One region of the Anaerostipes amylophilus genome, then DNA from elsewhere that is predicted to be linked to it. Evidence: riboswitches for the same ligand, from Rfam matches in the RefSeq annotation. Region 1 holds a riboswitch; each other region holds the start of a gene.

What was found. A riboswitch is a leader RNA that binds a small molecule or an ion and turns the genes downstream of it on or off. The one in region 1 is predicted to bind cyclic di-GMP.
Region 2: it holds a riboswitch for cyclic di-GMP, as region 1 does, so the genes downstream of both, OCV53_RS11115 (response regulator) here and OCV53_RS04795 (nucleoid-associated protein) in region 1, are expected to answer to the same signal.
Region 3: it holds a riboswitch for cyclic di-GMP, as region 1 does, so the genes downstream of both, OCV53_RS09170 (hypothetical protein) here and OCV53_RS04795 (nucleoid-associated protein) in region 1, are expected to answer to the same signal.

Annotation. Positions count from the first base shown of each region.
Region 1 is NZ_JAOQJG010000003.1:67,157-71,544, reverse strand. It holds gene OCV53_RS04800 (butyryl-CoA:acetate CoA-transferase) at 1-1,317, shown strand, start outside; gene OCV53_RS04795 (nucleoid-associated protein) at 1,406-2,428, opposite strand; cyclic di-GMP riboswitch class I at 2,837-2,925, opposite strand; gene OCV53_RS04790 (electron transfer flavoprotein subunit alpha/FixB family protein) at 3,089-4,123, opposite strand; gene OCV53_RS04785 (electron transfer flavoprotein subunit beta/FixA family protein) at 4,148-4,388, opposite strand, start outside.
Region 2 is NZ_JAOQJG010000007.1:175,246-179,633, forward strand. It holds gene OCV53_RS11115 (response regulator) at 1-1,771, opposite strand, end outside; cyclic di-GMP riboswitch class I at 2,004-2,094, opposite strand; gene OCV53_RS11120 (PBECR4 domain-containing protein) at 2,086-2,403, opposite strand; gene OCV53_RS11125 (hybrid sensor histidine kinase/response regulator) at 2,523-4,388, opposite strand, start outside.
Region 3 is NZ_JAOQJG010000005.1:258,295-262,682, reverse strand. It holds gene OCV53_RS09190 (MarR family winged helix-turn-helix transcriptional regulator) at 20-430, shown strand; gene OCV53_RS09185 (YcxB family protein) at 551-1,096, shown strand; gene OCV53_RS09180 (hypothetical protein) at 1,114-1,236, shown strand; partial or broken gene OCV53_RS12460 (hypothetical protein) at 1,236-1,295, shown strand; cyclic di-GMP riboswitch class I at 1,351-1,426, shown strand; gene OCV53_RS09170 (hypothetical protein) at 1,549-1,824, shown strand; gene OCV53_RS12255 (response regulator) at 1,821-2,273, shown strand; gene OCV53_RS09160 (endonuclease III domain-containing protein) at 2,346-2,978, shown strand; gene OCV53_RS09155 (YczE/YyaS/YitT family protein) at 3,094-3,753, opposite strand; gene OCV53_RS09150 (LysR family transcriptional regulator) at 3,982-4,388, shown strand, end outside.

The DNA of each region.
Region 1 (4,388 bases):
AAAAAATTAACAACAGCAGATGAAGCAGTTAAGGTTGTAAAATCTGGAGACCGTCTGGAATATGGATGGTGCGTAACAACTCCAGTAGCTTTAGATGAAGCACTGGCAAAACGTATGCCAGATCTTGAAAATATCCAGATCCATGGTGGTATCGTTATGCGCCCACTGGCAATCACTCAGATTGAAAATCCAGCGGACCATTTCACATGGAATTCCTGGCACATGGGTGGTTTAGAAAGAAAATGGATCAATGAAGGATTCTCTTTCTATGCACCAATTCGTTACTCTGAATTACCAAGCTACTATCGTGATTATCTTCCAGAAACTGATGTCGTTATGATGCAGGTTGCACCTATGGATGCTCACGGATATTTCAACTTTGGTCCTAGTGCATCTCATACAGCTGCTATGCTTGAGAAAGCAAAATGCGTTATCGTTGAGGTTAATGAGAATATGCCTCGTTGCCTTGGAGGATTTGAAGAAGGAATCCATATTTCCAAAGTTGATATGATCGTTGAAGGAAATAATCCAGCAATCGATGAATTAGGTGGCGGAGGAGCTGCGACTGAAGTTGATCAGGCAGTTGCAAAACTGATCGTTGATCAGATTCCTGATGGAGCTTGTTTACAGCTTGGTATTGGTGGTATGCCAAATGCCGTTGGATCTCTGATCGCAGAATCTGACTTAAAGGACTTAGGTGTTCATACAGAAATGTACGTTGATGCGTTCGTTGATATTGCAAAAGCTGGTAAGATTACTGGAGCTAATAAAAACATCGATCGTTATCGTCAGACATATGCTTTCGCAGCAGGTACTAAGAAGTTATATGATTATTTAAATGATAACCCAGCATGCATGAGTGCTCCTGTTGATTATACAAACAGCATTGCTACTATTTCATCCATTGATAACTTTATCTCTATCAATAATGCGGTAGATATTGACCTTTATGGACAGATCAGTGCTGAATCTTCAGGAATTCGTCAGATCAGTGGTGCCGGCGGACAGCTTGACTTCGTTATGGGTGCTCACTTATCTAATGGTGGTAAGAGTTTCGTATGCTTGTCTTCTACTTTCACAAATAAGAAAGGTGAGACATTCTCAAGAATCCTTCCTACATTACATAATGGATCTATCGTTACTGATACTCGTGCAAATGCTCACTATATTGTTACCGAATATGGTATGGCTAACTTAAAAGGTAAGTCTACATGGGAACGTGCTGAAGCATTAATTAACATCGCTCATCCAGACTTCAGAGACCAGCTGATCAAAGATGCTGAAACTGCTCATATCTGGAGAAGATCTAATAAATAAACTTCCAAAAGAGGTTTAATAGTTTTTTAAATTTTCCAAATTTTAAAAATCCCGAATCCATTCATTCTGTTGGATTCGGGATTTGTTTTTATTTAATTTTTACGCTCTCAATATTCTTAATGATGATCGTGCTTCCACCACCTGATTCTTCAATGATCTCAACATTATCTTTCATATTATATTCTTCCATTGGAATCTTAATCTCAATCCCTGTATCTGTTTCTAGCATCTGATATTCAAGTCTCTTTACTGTATTTTCCTTTGCTACAGTAAATGTATCATACTGCATATCGTATCGTTCAATCTTCTCATCAAATTCCTGTTTCTTTCCTTGATGATTTCCAAAAAGTTTATCTCCGATCTCATTAACTTTAAACGCCTGATTCTCTGAAAATTCTTCTCTTAAACGGCTTTTCATATCCAGCCTTTTTGCAATACCATCTTCTGGATAATGATTGTTGATATCATTGATGACTTTATTTAAAATCTGAAATTTCTTTTTTGGTGCAAGATCTGCATAACATTGTAAAAAACGTTCTGACAGATAATTGATCTTATCTCCATTTAACATCTCATATTTCTTTTCTACCAATCGCACTTTATATTCTGACAGATCAATAATAACTGCTTCTGTAAGTTTTGCCGAATCTGTCGGCATAACTCTTTGTTTCACGATATCATTTGCCTGTACATCTTCTTCTTCCTGATGCACATATGTCACCTTATAATTCATTTTTAGCAATGCCAGATGAACTACACTTTGAACTTGAAATGTAACACAAAGTAAATCTCCTGCTGGGATTGTAACACTATCACACATGATGTCAAATAAATTTTCTCCAAGTATTCTCGTTGCCTCAATAAAACTCTCGTCATCGGTCTCATCCATGCTTTCTAACAGACTTAAAATTGGTGAAACACTGCCATCAAACTGACATCTTTTCGCATCATCACTTTCCATAATCTTAAAAATATGCCCTCTGACAAATTCCATAAGATCTGGTCCCATATCAAGAAGCTGGCTGGATAGCCCAAGGTAACCTGTATGACTATCTAATATATGTAAAATTCCTTTTCTGATGATAATATCGTCTTTCTGTATATGTTCCATCTTTATCTCCTTTTTGTTTTTATTCCTTGTATTTTATCATATCGACTCTTTTTAGGCAAAAGATAATCCTGGTTCGCAGAAAAAAATTTTATAACAAAAAAGTCATGGTTCCCTACACCATGACTTCTGCTAATATGAAAAATCCCCATGTATCCTCACTACATAAAACTGGCAACCCACTGTCAGTGATTCTTTCTGCGAACCCCTTCACAAAAACAAATCAGTGAGAAATGTAAAATTCCATATTCTCTATAGGATCCACTCATTGATATCTTACTCGTGGCAAAATGTTATCTTCAGGCTCCCTATTTCCTAAAAATAAAAAACCGTATATAGAATAATCTCATAATCTATAACGGTTGCCTCTATCAGGATAAAATATCCATATCACATTCCCTTAATGTTAAATGTGGCAACCGGCTGTCATAATCTCTAAAAAGACCTTAGACCCTTTGGCTTTGCGTCCCTGCCTTTCAACAGGTTTGCCCTATGAATAAATATGAACTTTTATTTACATATATAATATCATGATTCATAAATAATGTCAATCATCTTTTTCTTAGTTATTAATATTTATAATAGTTTTCTTTCCTTATACATATAAAAAGTCCGCGATAAAATTACCGCGGACTACTTAAGGATTAAATTCTCAAAAGTTGATTATTTAACAACTGCTCTTAATTTTTCTGTTAAAGCTGGTACGATCTTGTTTAAGTCTCCAACGATTCCGTAATCAGCTACATCAAAGATAGGAGCTGTCTCATCTTTGTTGATTGCAATGATGATATCAGATTCTTCCATACCTGCAACATGCTGGATTGCTCCAGAAATACCGATTGCGAAGTATACGTTAGGACGTACAGTTTTTCCTGTCTGTCCAACCTGAATATCTCTTGGCTGCCATCCGTTATCTACAACGGCACGAGAACAGCTTACTTCTCCTCCAAGAACATCTGCTAATTCTCTTAACATTCCGAATCCTTCTTCTCCAACTCCACGTCCACCAGATACTAAGATCTTAGCGTCCATGATATCTACTGTATCTGTAACAGATTTAACGATATCAACGATTTCAACGTATTTGTTGTCTGGAGTAAATCCAGGATTGTATTCGATAACTTCAGCTTTTGCTCCTTCAATAGGATCGATCTTCTGCATAACACCAGGACGAACTGTTGCCATCTGAGGTCTGTTGTCTGGGCAAGCGATTGTTGCGATTGTGTTTCCACCGAATGCTGGACGAGTCATTAATAACTGATTATGTTTCTGTTCTTTTCCTGGGATTGCTCTTAATGGGAAATCACCGATTTCAAGAACTGTACAGTCAGCTGTTAAACCTGTCTGAACACGTGCAGATACACGAGGTCCAAGGTCACGACCAATTGCTGTCGCACCAACTAACATAATTTCTGGTTTGTATTCATTGATTACAGATGCTAATGCATGTGTATATGGTTCTGTTCTGTATTCTTTTAATTCTGGATCGTCAACTACGATTACTTTATCAGCACCGTATTTTGCAAGATCATCTACTAATCCTTTAACGTCAGAACCTACAAGAACAGCAGTTACGTCTGTATCTAAGTCTTTTGCTAAGTCTTTTGCTTTTCCAAGTAATTCGAATGCGATTCCGCTTAATTCGTTATCTACCTGCTGTGCAAAGACGTATACGCCTCTATATTCTTCTAAACCCATTTTATTCACCACTTTTCCTTTTCACTAAATTACATGTTTTTCAGCTAATTTATCCATGATATAATCTACTGCTTCTTCTGGATCAAGTGTAACTTTTTCTCCAGCACCTTTTCTTACTTTGTCAGATGCTTTTGCGATCTTAGTTGGAGATCCAGCAAGACCAAGGTTAGAATCATCTACATCTTTAAGGTCTTTTCTTCCCCAAACAGTTACTTCTGCATCATATGCATCAAAGATTCCACCTGGAGTCATATATCTTGGCTCG
Region 2 (4,388 bases), on a different contig from region 1:
GGCTCTCAACATTTGCTCCTGCGATTGCCGTCAGACCCACAATCGAATTCATTGGTGTCCGGATATCATGGGACATATTGGAAAGGAATTCTGTTTTCGCACGATTTGCATTTTCTGCGGACCGGTAAGCCTCTTTCAGTGCCTGACGGGATTCAATCTCTGCTTTCTTCTCCTGTGTCACATCCATGGATGCCAGCAATACCTTTTCCAGCTTTCCGTTCTTCCATTCCAAGGGAATATAAGAAGCGATTTTATAAGTCTTTTCATCCAGGCTGCAATACTCAAACTTATAAATATCATTTTCACTTTTCAGTTTTTTCTGAATATTATCCGGGGCTATCAGGATATCTATAGTTTCCAATGGTTCCAGTGTCTTATATTTTTCAAGAACCTGCATCTGAAAATCATGATAAAATCCCAGAGGTTTATATATCATATGTCCATTCAGATTGTAGAATTCATATTTGTCATTTTCCAGATCACAGACAACAAAGCGGTCAACCAGACGCACAATACTCTGGATCAGCTGCTCCATGGAAGCATTATCCGCTGCCATCTGCAGATGCCGTGCGCTCTCTACCTTTGCCTCTGTGATATCACGCAGAAAGATCATGGCATATTCTGAATCCTCTATCTCGCCACGTATGACCACATTGCGGACCCATCGTTCTTCTCCATTCAGAGTGATACGGCACTCCAAATCCAATTCGGTTTCCAGACCCTTCAGCCTTTCTGCAATATAACCACGGTCGTAAAAAGAGGATACCGCCTTCTTATCTATCTCCACAACATAGGAATCCACAAAATGCCGGATCAATTCATCCCACGTATGACTCTGTTCAAAGACGGTCATCAGGGACGGTTCAACCTTAAAGGTATCAAAAGTATTTGCTTCCAGATTCACATAATACTCGCACAAATCTGCTTTCGTAAAAGCCCGGTGGAAAGCAGCAGATTTTTGTGCCTGCATGATTTCTTTTTTCTCCCCATCAATGTTAATAAAAATCCCGGCAATTCTGCTGGCAGAACCATCCAGACGGCGTATTACTTCTGCCGATGCCCGAAACCACTGGTATTGATTATCCTTCATTCTCATACGATACTCTACCTGGTATTTTATCTGGTTCGTCTTATCCTTAATTGCCGCCTGAAGCTGCACCATTACTCTTTCTTTATCCTGTGGATGCAGAAGATCTGACCAGGATTCCAGTTTATTCGGAAAGTCCAAAGTGTTATGATAGCCAAGCATTTTTCGGAATTCATGACTCCAGTTTGCATTCACAATCTCACTGTTTTCGTCACAGTCAAAATACCAGAAGCCGGAATAGATAGCCTCATTGAGCAGTGTCAAATTTACATGATCCCAGTTGACCTGTACGGACATAACCCAGATCTGTCTGCCCGCCTCATCTGTCGCATCCTCTTTACAAAGCCGTACATTTTTCACTGTACCGTCTGCTGCAAGGATCTGTGCTTCCCCTGTTCCGTGAAGCTGCCAAAAACGGTCTCGCTCCAGTATATCTTCCTCACCATAAAAGAAGTTTCTCAATGAGCCTTTTGTCTGTTCCATGAAAGTATCGAATGTATATCCTGTACTATGCAACAGCAGATTATTCACAGACAAAATAGACAGGTTTGGGTCATAAGATCCTGTCATTATACCTACTCCACCATTATTTTCCAGTGTTTTCTGTACGGCCTGTGACATGGTCTGTGTCTGTCCCGTTACAGTCTCACCTAAGGAATATATTTTGTCCTCATAATTTTCCATTTTATAAAAATCCTCTCTCTGTTTTATGCTTCACTATCCTGCTTTTATCTGTATACAGAGAACCTGTCCCTGCTAGTTTTGTTACCTATTTTTGCATACAAAAAGGACACTTGCCAAAATCTGCCAGTGTCCCTACTATATTTCTCTAAAATCACACATCTATATAGTATAAAAGGTATCGGAATCTCTTCTGTTCAAACATCTTTTCCATATATTATGATGATATGGAAACAGTGGCAACCGGCTGACCTGGTCAAACTTTCTGACTTTAGCCCCTTCTGGCTTTGCGTCCCTGCCTTTCAGCAGGTTTGCCTTTAAATAATTTCTATTTTTATCAAAAACAAAATACCATAAAGTTTTTCATACGTCAATATTGCTGAATAGAAAATCTGTGTATTTTGCGTATGCCAGCCTGCATTGTCAGTTATCGATCGGCTCGCCAAACCACTCACCATAAAATTATTTATTACAATTTCACTGGCTGCAAGATGTGGAACCTTTTCAGATGGAAATGATAGATGAATTGTGTACAGTTGCTGTTTGTAGCCAAATGTAAAAACATAATAATATTCTGTTAGTTCTTTCCACGCAACGGCTGCATCATACAATAATCCGTAATCATTATTTTCCATACACACCATCTTCTGATTTGCTGTCTTATTCAGCAGAAATACCTGCCAGTTTTACATTTACGTTATAATATCCTACAGAACGTGAAAAATAGGTATACGGATTTGAGAAGTTGCAATCACTACACACAATATTCACACAAAATTCTCTTTACGTTTTCAATTTTTATAGGCTTTGCCAAGTGAGCATTCATTCCTGCTGCCAGACACTTTTCTTTATCTTCTCTGAATGCATTTGCTGTCATGGCAATAATCGGGGTTGTCTCAGCATCTGGATGTTTCAGTGACCGGATTGTTTTTGTCGCAGTAATCCCATCCATTACAGGCATCATGATATCCATCAGAATTGCGTCAAAATAACCTTCCGATTTCTCCTGGAACATTCTGACCGCCTGCAATCCATCTCTTGCAACTGTCATATTTGCACCTTCATCAGACAACAGCGTTTCCGTAATTTCTGCATTCAATTCATTGTCCTCTACCAGCAATAAGTTTAATCCGCTGATATCCATCTGTGCCGCTGTTTTCTTTACTGTATCTGGTGCGGGAGCAAGTTTAAACGGAATCCTGATGATAAAGGTTGAGCCAATGCCTTCTTCGCTTTTAACTTCAATAGTTCCACCCATCTTTTCAATCAGACCTTTTACAATCGCCATTCCCAGTCCAATTCCCTGCTGTGTACTTCTTGCATCCTCTCTTTCCTGCGAAAACGGCTCAAATATATGCTCCTGGTATTTCCTGCTCATACCAATGCCAGTATCAGTTATGGTCCACTCATATGTCGTAATTCCGTCAACAGCTTCTGTATAATCTGACACCGTCATTATCTTGCCGCCAATCCGGTTATACTTAATACAGTTTCCATAAATATTAAGAAATATCTGTCTTAAATGTACCGGACTTCCATAAATAAAAGGATATCGAAGCCCTTCCTTTTTTGCACGGAACTGCATCTGGATTCCTCTGTCTTTTGCCCGCTGTTCTATGATAGTCAGAACATCCTGACTTAATTCCTCAAAGTTGATGATTTCCTGCGTCAGAGGTACATTTCCATCTTCAATTTTGCTCATCTGAAGGATATCATTAATAAGAGACAATAGATAGTCTGCAGCTACCTGCATTTTTCTGAAATTTTTCAGGACCAATTCCCTGTCATCAAAATGTTTCTCAGCAATCTTCATCAATCCGATAATTCCATTCAGCGGGGTTCTCATATCGTGAGACATCCTGGAGAGAAAATCAGACTTGCTTTTATTTGCTTTCTTTTCACTTTCCAATGCAATTGATTTGTGCATGAAGTCATTTTTATCCAGCATGAGATTCCAATGTTCAATGGTTCCGTCTTCTTTTATTACTTTCTGTCCACGATCTTCGATGTATTTGTATGTGCCGTCCTTACAGCGTATCCGGTAAATAGTAGCATAATGATCAGAATGAGTATATTGATTTAATGCATCTGCAAGTCCGACCTTCACGTCATCTGGATGGGCAAGACCGATAATATTACCGCCAGAAGCATCCATCAGTTCCTTTGGCGTTGCGTAACCGAGCATATTTGCAAATTGTTCTGAAACATATTTGAAAGAGTATTCTGGGTCATCATTACTGATTTTGACACCGTCAGGGATGGATACGGTAAATAACTCCAGCTGACTTTGCAGTTTCTTTGTCAATTCCTCGATCATGGCCTTATGCTTTTTCTCTTCTGCCAGAAGCTTCGCATACTCTCTGTTTGATTTTTCCAGTGCCCGCTCTTTTTCCTCTAAACGGTAATGTTCTGTACGGTCAAGAACATAATTAACTGCAATGACATCTCCAGTTTCCTCTTCACGGTACAGGGCCATGTGATCTTCTGCAAGCATGGGCTCAAAAGTAGCAGTCCTGGTCCAGTATCGGAACGATATATGCCGTTCACCATTTTCAAACCGATTTAATAATCGTTCTCTGTCAAACTCGTGCTGAAAATCTTTAAGATCTTCCTCAGGTAT
Region 3 (4,388 bases), on a different contig from region 1:
TAAGGATCGTTTAAATAATATGGTGGTAGACTTATTCCACGGAATTTCGTATGAAGAAGAGAAAGCCGTGATCACGGATGAGTTTAAGGATATTTCAAATAAAGATCTGCATATTATTGATGCGATCGGGATTAAGAAACCTAAGAATATGTCAACGATTGCTAGAGATTTAAATATTACGGTTGGGACACTTACAACCGCTATCAGTAATCTTTTGAAGAAAGGATATGTGATCCGCAAACGTGGGGAGAGAGACCGAAGGGTTGTTTATATATCACTTTCTGAGAAAGGGAGAAAAGCATACAATCATCATAGAGAATTTCATAAACAGATGATCCAGAGACTGCTTGATACGTTAAATGAGCAGGAACAGGATCTGTTGGTGAAGGTTATGCAGTATTTTCATGACTATTTTCGGGAACATATGTAAACTATAAGTATAGTTTTTAGGAGATAAGCATAATAAAAGATTCAGAGAATGGTACTCTCTGGATCTTTTTTGATTAAAGTATATGCGTTATCTTAAAAATAAAGCAGGGGGGGAAGGAATATGCTGCAACTAAATTACAAATTAACAGACGAAGACTACATAGAATTCAACGAATTTCATCAGTTAATTCATTCAGAGGTAGGAAAGAGAAATCTGTTTTTTCTAAAACTAGCAGGACCAATGATCAGTGTTCTTGCGATAGTAATTTTCATTTTGGCAAGAGCAGAAAAAATGTTGATCATTACAGAAGTAATTGTATTATGCATTTTTTCAATTGTATGTGTAGCACAGGCTAAAAAGATTATGAAAAGAGGTATTCGCAAGACAATTCTTAAAATGATAGAAACAGAAGGACTACCATTTGCAGAAGAAATAACATTAACTTTTACGGAAGATCAGATTATAGAGATAACAAAAGGCCAGGAAGTGAAAGTAGATTATCAAAAGGTAGAAAATGTTTGTGAAACAGAGACGGCTTTTTACATTTATATTAGTTCCATAGAAGCACTTATTATTCCTAAGAGAGTTTTAAATCAGGATATGGAAAAGAAATTAATACGAATAGTCACAGAGAATTTTGCACATCTTATTTCTATTAACAAATAAAAAAGGAGAGAAATAAGATGCCAGATATATTTTGTTTTCAATGCCAGCAGACAGCAGGCAATAAAGGATGTGTGGTAACAGGTGTCTGTGGAAAGCAGTTACAAATACACACCGGACCAAAGAAGCCGACCGATTGGTAATGGATGGATTATTTACAACAAACTGTATCATGCCGCCAAGAGAGAGTTATCAAGATCGCGTGTATACAACATCAGTTGTTGGATATGAAGGATTAAAATATATTGAACGAAAGAAAGATATAACGGCAAAGCAGTCGAAAGGCTGTGACGCAAAGCTATAGGGCCTTTGACATGGCAGCCAGTTGCACATTGTATAATAAGAGTGCAGGGGACACTGTAGATATATTTATCTATAGTGTTTTTTACATGTTTGAAGATATCAAGAAAGTATTTGACATAGATAAAAAGAGTATGAATAAGGAATAGGAAATAATGAATAAGGAGTTATTTAGGGAAGAAATAATATATTCTGTGGGTGATTCAAACTTGGAGGAGAATAGTTATGAGATGATCAAAGACGTGATCCGTAATAATCATGCAGTTGGATTTATGACAGGACATTATGATGAGAATCTGACAATTACGAATGTCAGTGGATTTTTACTTTATAATCTTGGATATGATTACAAGGAGTTTATGGAAATTACCAAAGGTTCACTTAAAAATTTATTTTATGGGGAAAATAGAAGTTTTTTGGAAATGATGTGACGATCATTATCTTATCGGCATATGATTATTCGGAGATCGAAGCAGAGGCAAGAGAGGCTGGAGTTGATGAATTTATAGCAAAATCATTATTCAGATCAAGGCTTACAGCAACACTAAAAAATATCATTGAAGGGAAATCCAATAAAGAGGCTAACATTGAGACTGCAGAAAATGGAAAAGAAGCCGTTGAAAAATTTGCAAATGCACCAAGTGGTTTTTATGACTTGATCTTTATGGATATTCATATGCCTGTAATGAATGGATACGAAGCAACGGCAGCAATCCGTTCCCACAGAAAATATAGAGAAAAACAAATACCGATCATAGCAATGACTGCCAATGCATTTGCAGAAGATGTTGTAATGGCGAAAAATGCAGGAATGAAGGAGCATATTGCAAAACCTTGGGAGATGAATCGTTTGTGCGAGATCATGCAGAGATATCTGTAATTTGACCAATTTTCTTTCCAGTGCTAAAATAACAAAAATAACCAAACAGCTTTTAGGGAGGATTTGCAATCAATGAACAAAAAAGAATTAGCATTAGAAGTAATTGAACGTTTGAAAAATGAATATCCAGATGCGGATTGTACACTGGAATATGATCAGGCATGGAAATTATTAGTCAGTGTAAGACTTGCAGCCCAGTGTACAGATGCAAGAGTTAATGTTGTAGTCAAAGGATTGTTTGAAAAATATCCAACTGTAGAAGCATTAGCGGCAGCAGATGTCGCAGATATTGAGGAAATTGTACGTCCATGCGGACTTGGAAAAAGCAAAGCGAGAGATATCAGTAAATGCATGAAAGTTTTAAGAGATGAATATGATTGTAACATCCCAACAGATTTCAAATCTATTTTAAGTCTGCCAGGTGTTGGAAGAAAAAGTGCCAATCTGATCATGGGAGATGTGTTTGGAAAACCTGCGATCGTAACAGATACGCATTGTATCCGTCTTGTGAATAGAATTGGTTTGGTTGATGGAATTAAAGACCCAAAGAAAGTGGAGATGGCATTATGGGAGATCATTCCTCCAGAAGAAGGTAGTGATTTTTGTCACAGACTTGTATGGCATGGAAGAGATGTCTGCACGGCAAGAACGAAACCACATTGTGAGAGATGTTGTTTGAATGATATCTGTCATCAGATCATTTAGAAGATTACTTAGCATTTATAATAAAAGAGTATGATAAAAAACCGTAATCACTAATAGTTTTTGTAGTGATTACGGTTTTTTACTGCATATTATTGTATATTGTTAAAGTTAAAAATTATGCCTGAAATCCTAAGTAAGCATTGATTCTTTTGTGGAACAGTGAAGAAAATACATTTGTAATATTTCCGCTTAAGAAAGCAGCGATCACAGTTCCGATTCCAACAGATGGTAATTCTGGAAGTAAAACAAAAGAAGCGACAGCAGAACATACTGTAAATAAAACTTCCAGACAAACTCTCACGGCACCAAAGCTTACATTTTTCTTCTCAGCGATACTCTTAACAAGACCTTCCATTGGCATAACAGCAAATCCAGAACTAATTGTAAATCCAACACCTGTAGATAAAACTGCACATGCAATAACAGATAATAAGATCTTTGCTGCAAGACCATGAGGCTCGATAAAGAATAAACCATAAGAAGTAAATTCAATAAATAAAGAATAAACAAATGTCAACCCAAGTTGAATAAACTGTATTTTCCCGAATTCACGGAGAACCACTGCTTCACAGATCAAAAATGTTGAGTTGATCAGAAAATTAAATAAAGCATAGCTGTGAACAGGGGAGAGATAACTTAAAGTTAAAGCCATTGTACAGCTTGGGGCAACTCCAAGAGTTGCTTTTAAAAATAAATTAGAACCAACAGACATGATCAGCAGTCCTAAAATATAAAACAATAATCTATGGTAGAAAAAAGTTTTTTCGTTTTTCATATTTTTATCCATCCTTTCTATCAAAATTCTATATTTTCATAAATTTATTTCCCTTTTGTGTTCTTATTATATAGAGGTAGAAGTAAGTATTGCAATTCCAGTTAAGACTTGATATATTCCATGTAGGAATATATACAGAAAATAGCAGCTAAAAGTGATTGAGTATGATGAAAAATGAGAATAAAAAGTGTAAAATGAAATATATGAAAATAAAAGAGGATTATAAAAATGGAAATACAACAGCTATATTATTATATGGAATTATGCAGACAAAAGAATTTCACAGAGGCTGGGTATTCTTGTAATATGACACAAGGTGCATTGTCAAAGCAGATCAGAAAGCTGGAAAATGAATTAGGAACAACATTGATCCGTAGGAATACCCGGAGATTTGAGTTATCCAAAGAAGGGGAAATCTTTTTGTCTTATGCAAAAGAAATGACATCAATGTATGAAGAAATGCTAAAAAACATACAAAAAAATAAAGAGATCAAAATTGGATGTATGCCAGTACTTGCACCATATCATTTTGCAAGAATGGTAGCAGATTTCAAAAAACAATATCCGGATATAAAAATGGTGATAGACGAAAGGATTGCAAGTGAGATTCAGGAAAATTCAGATAGTTATGACTT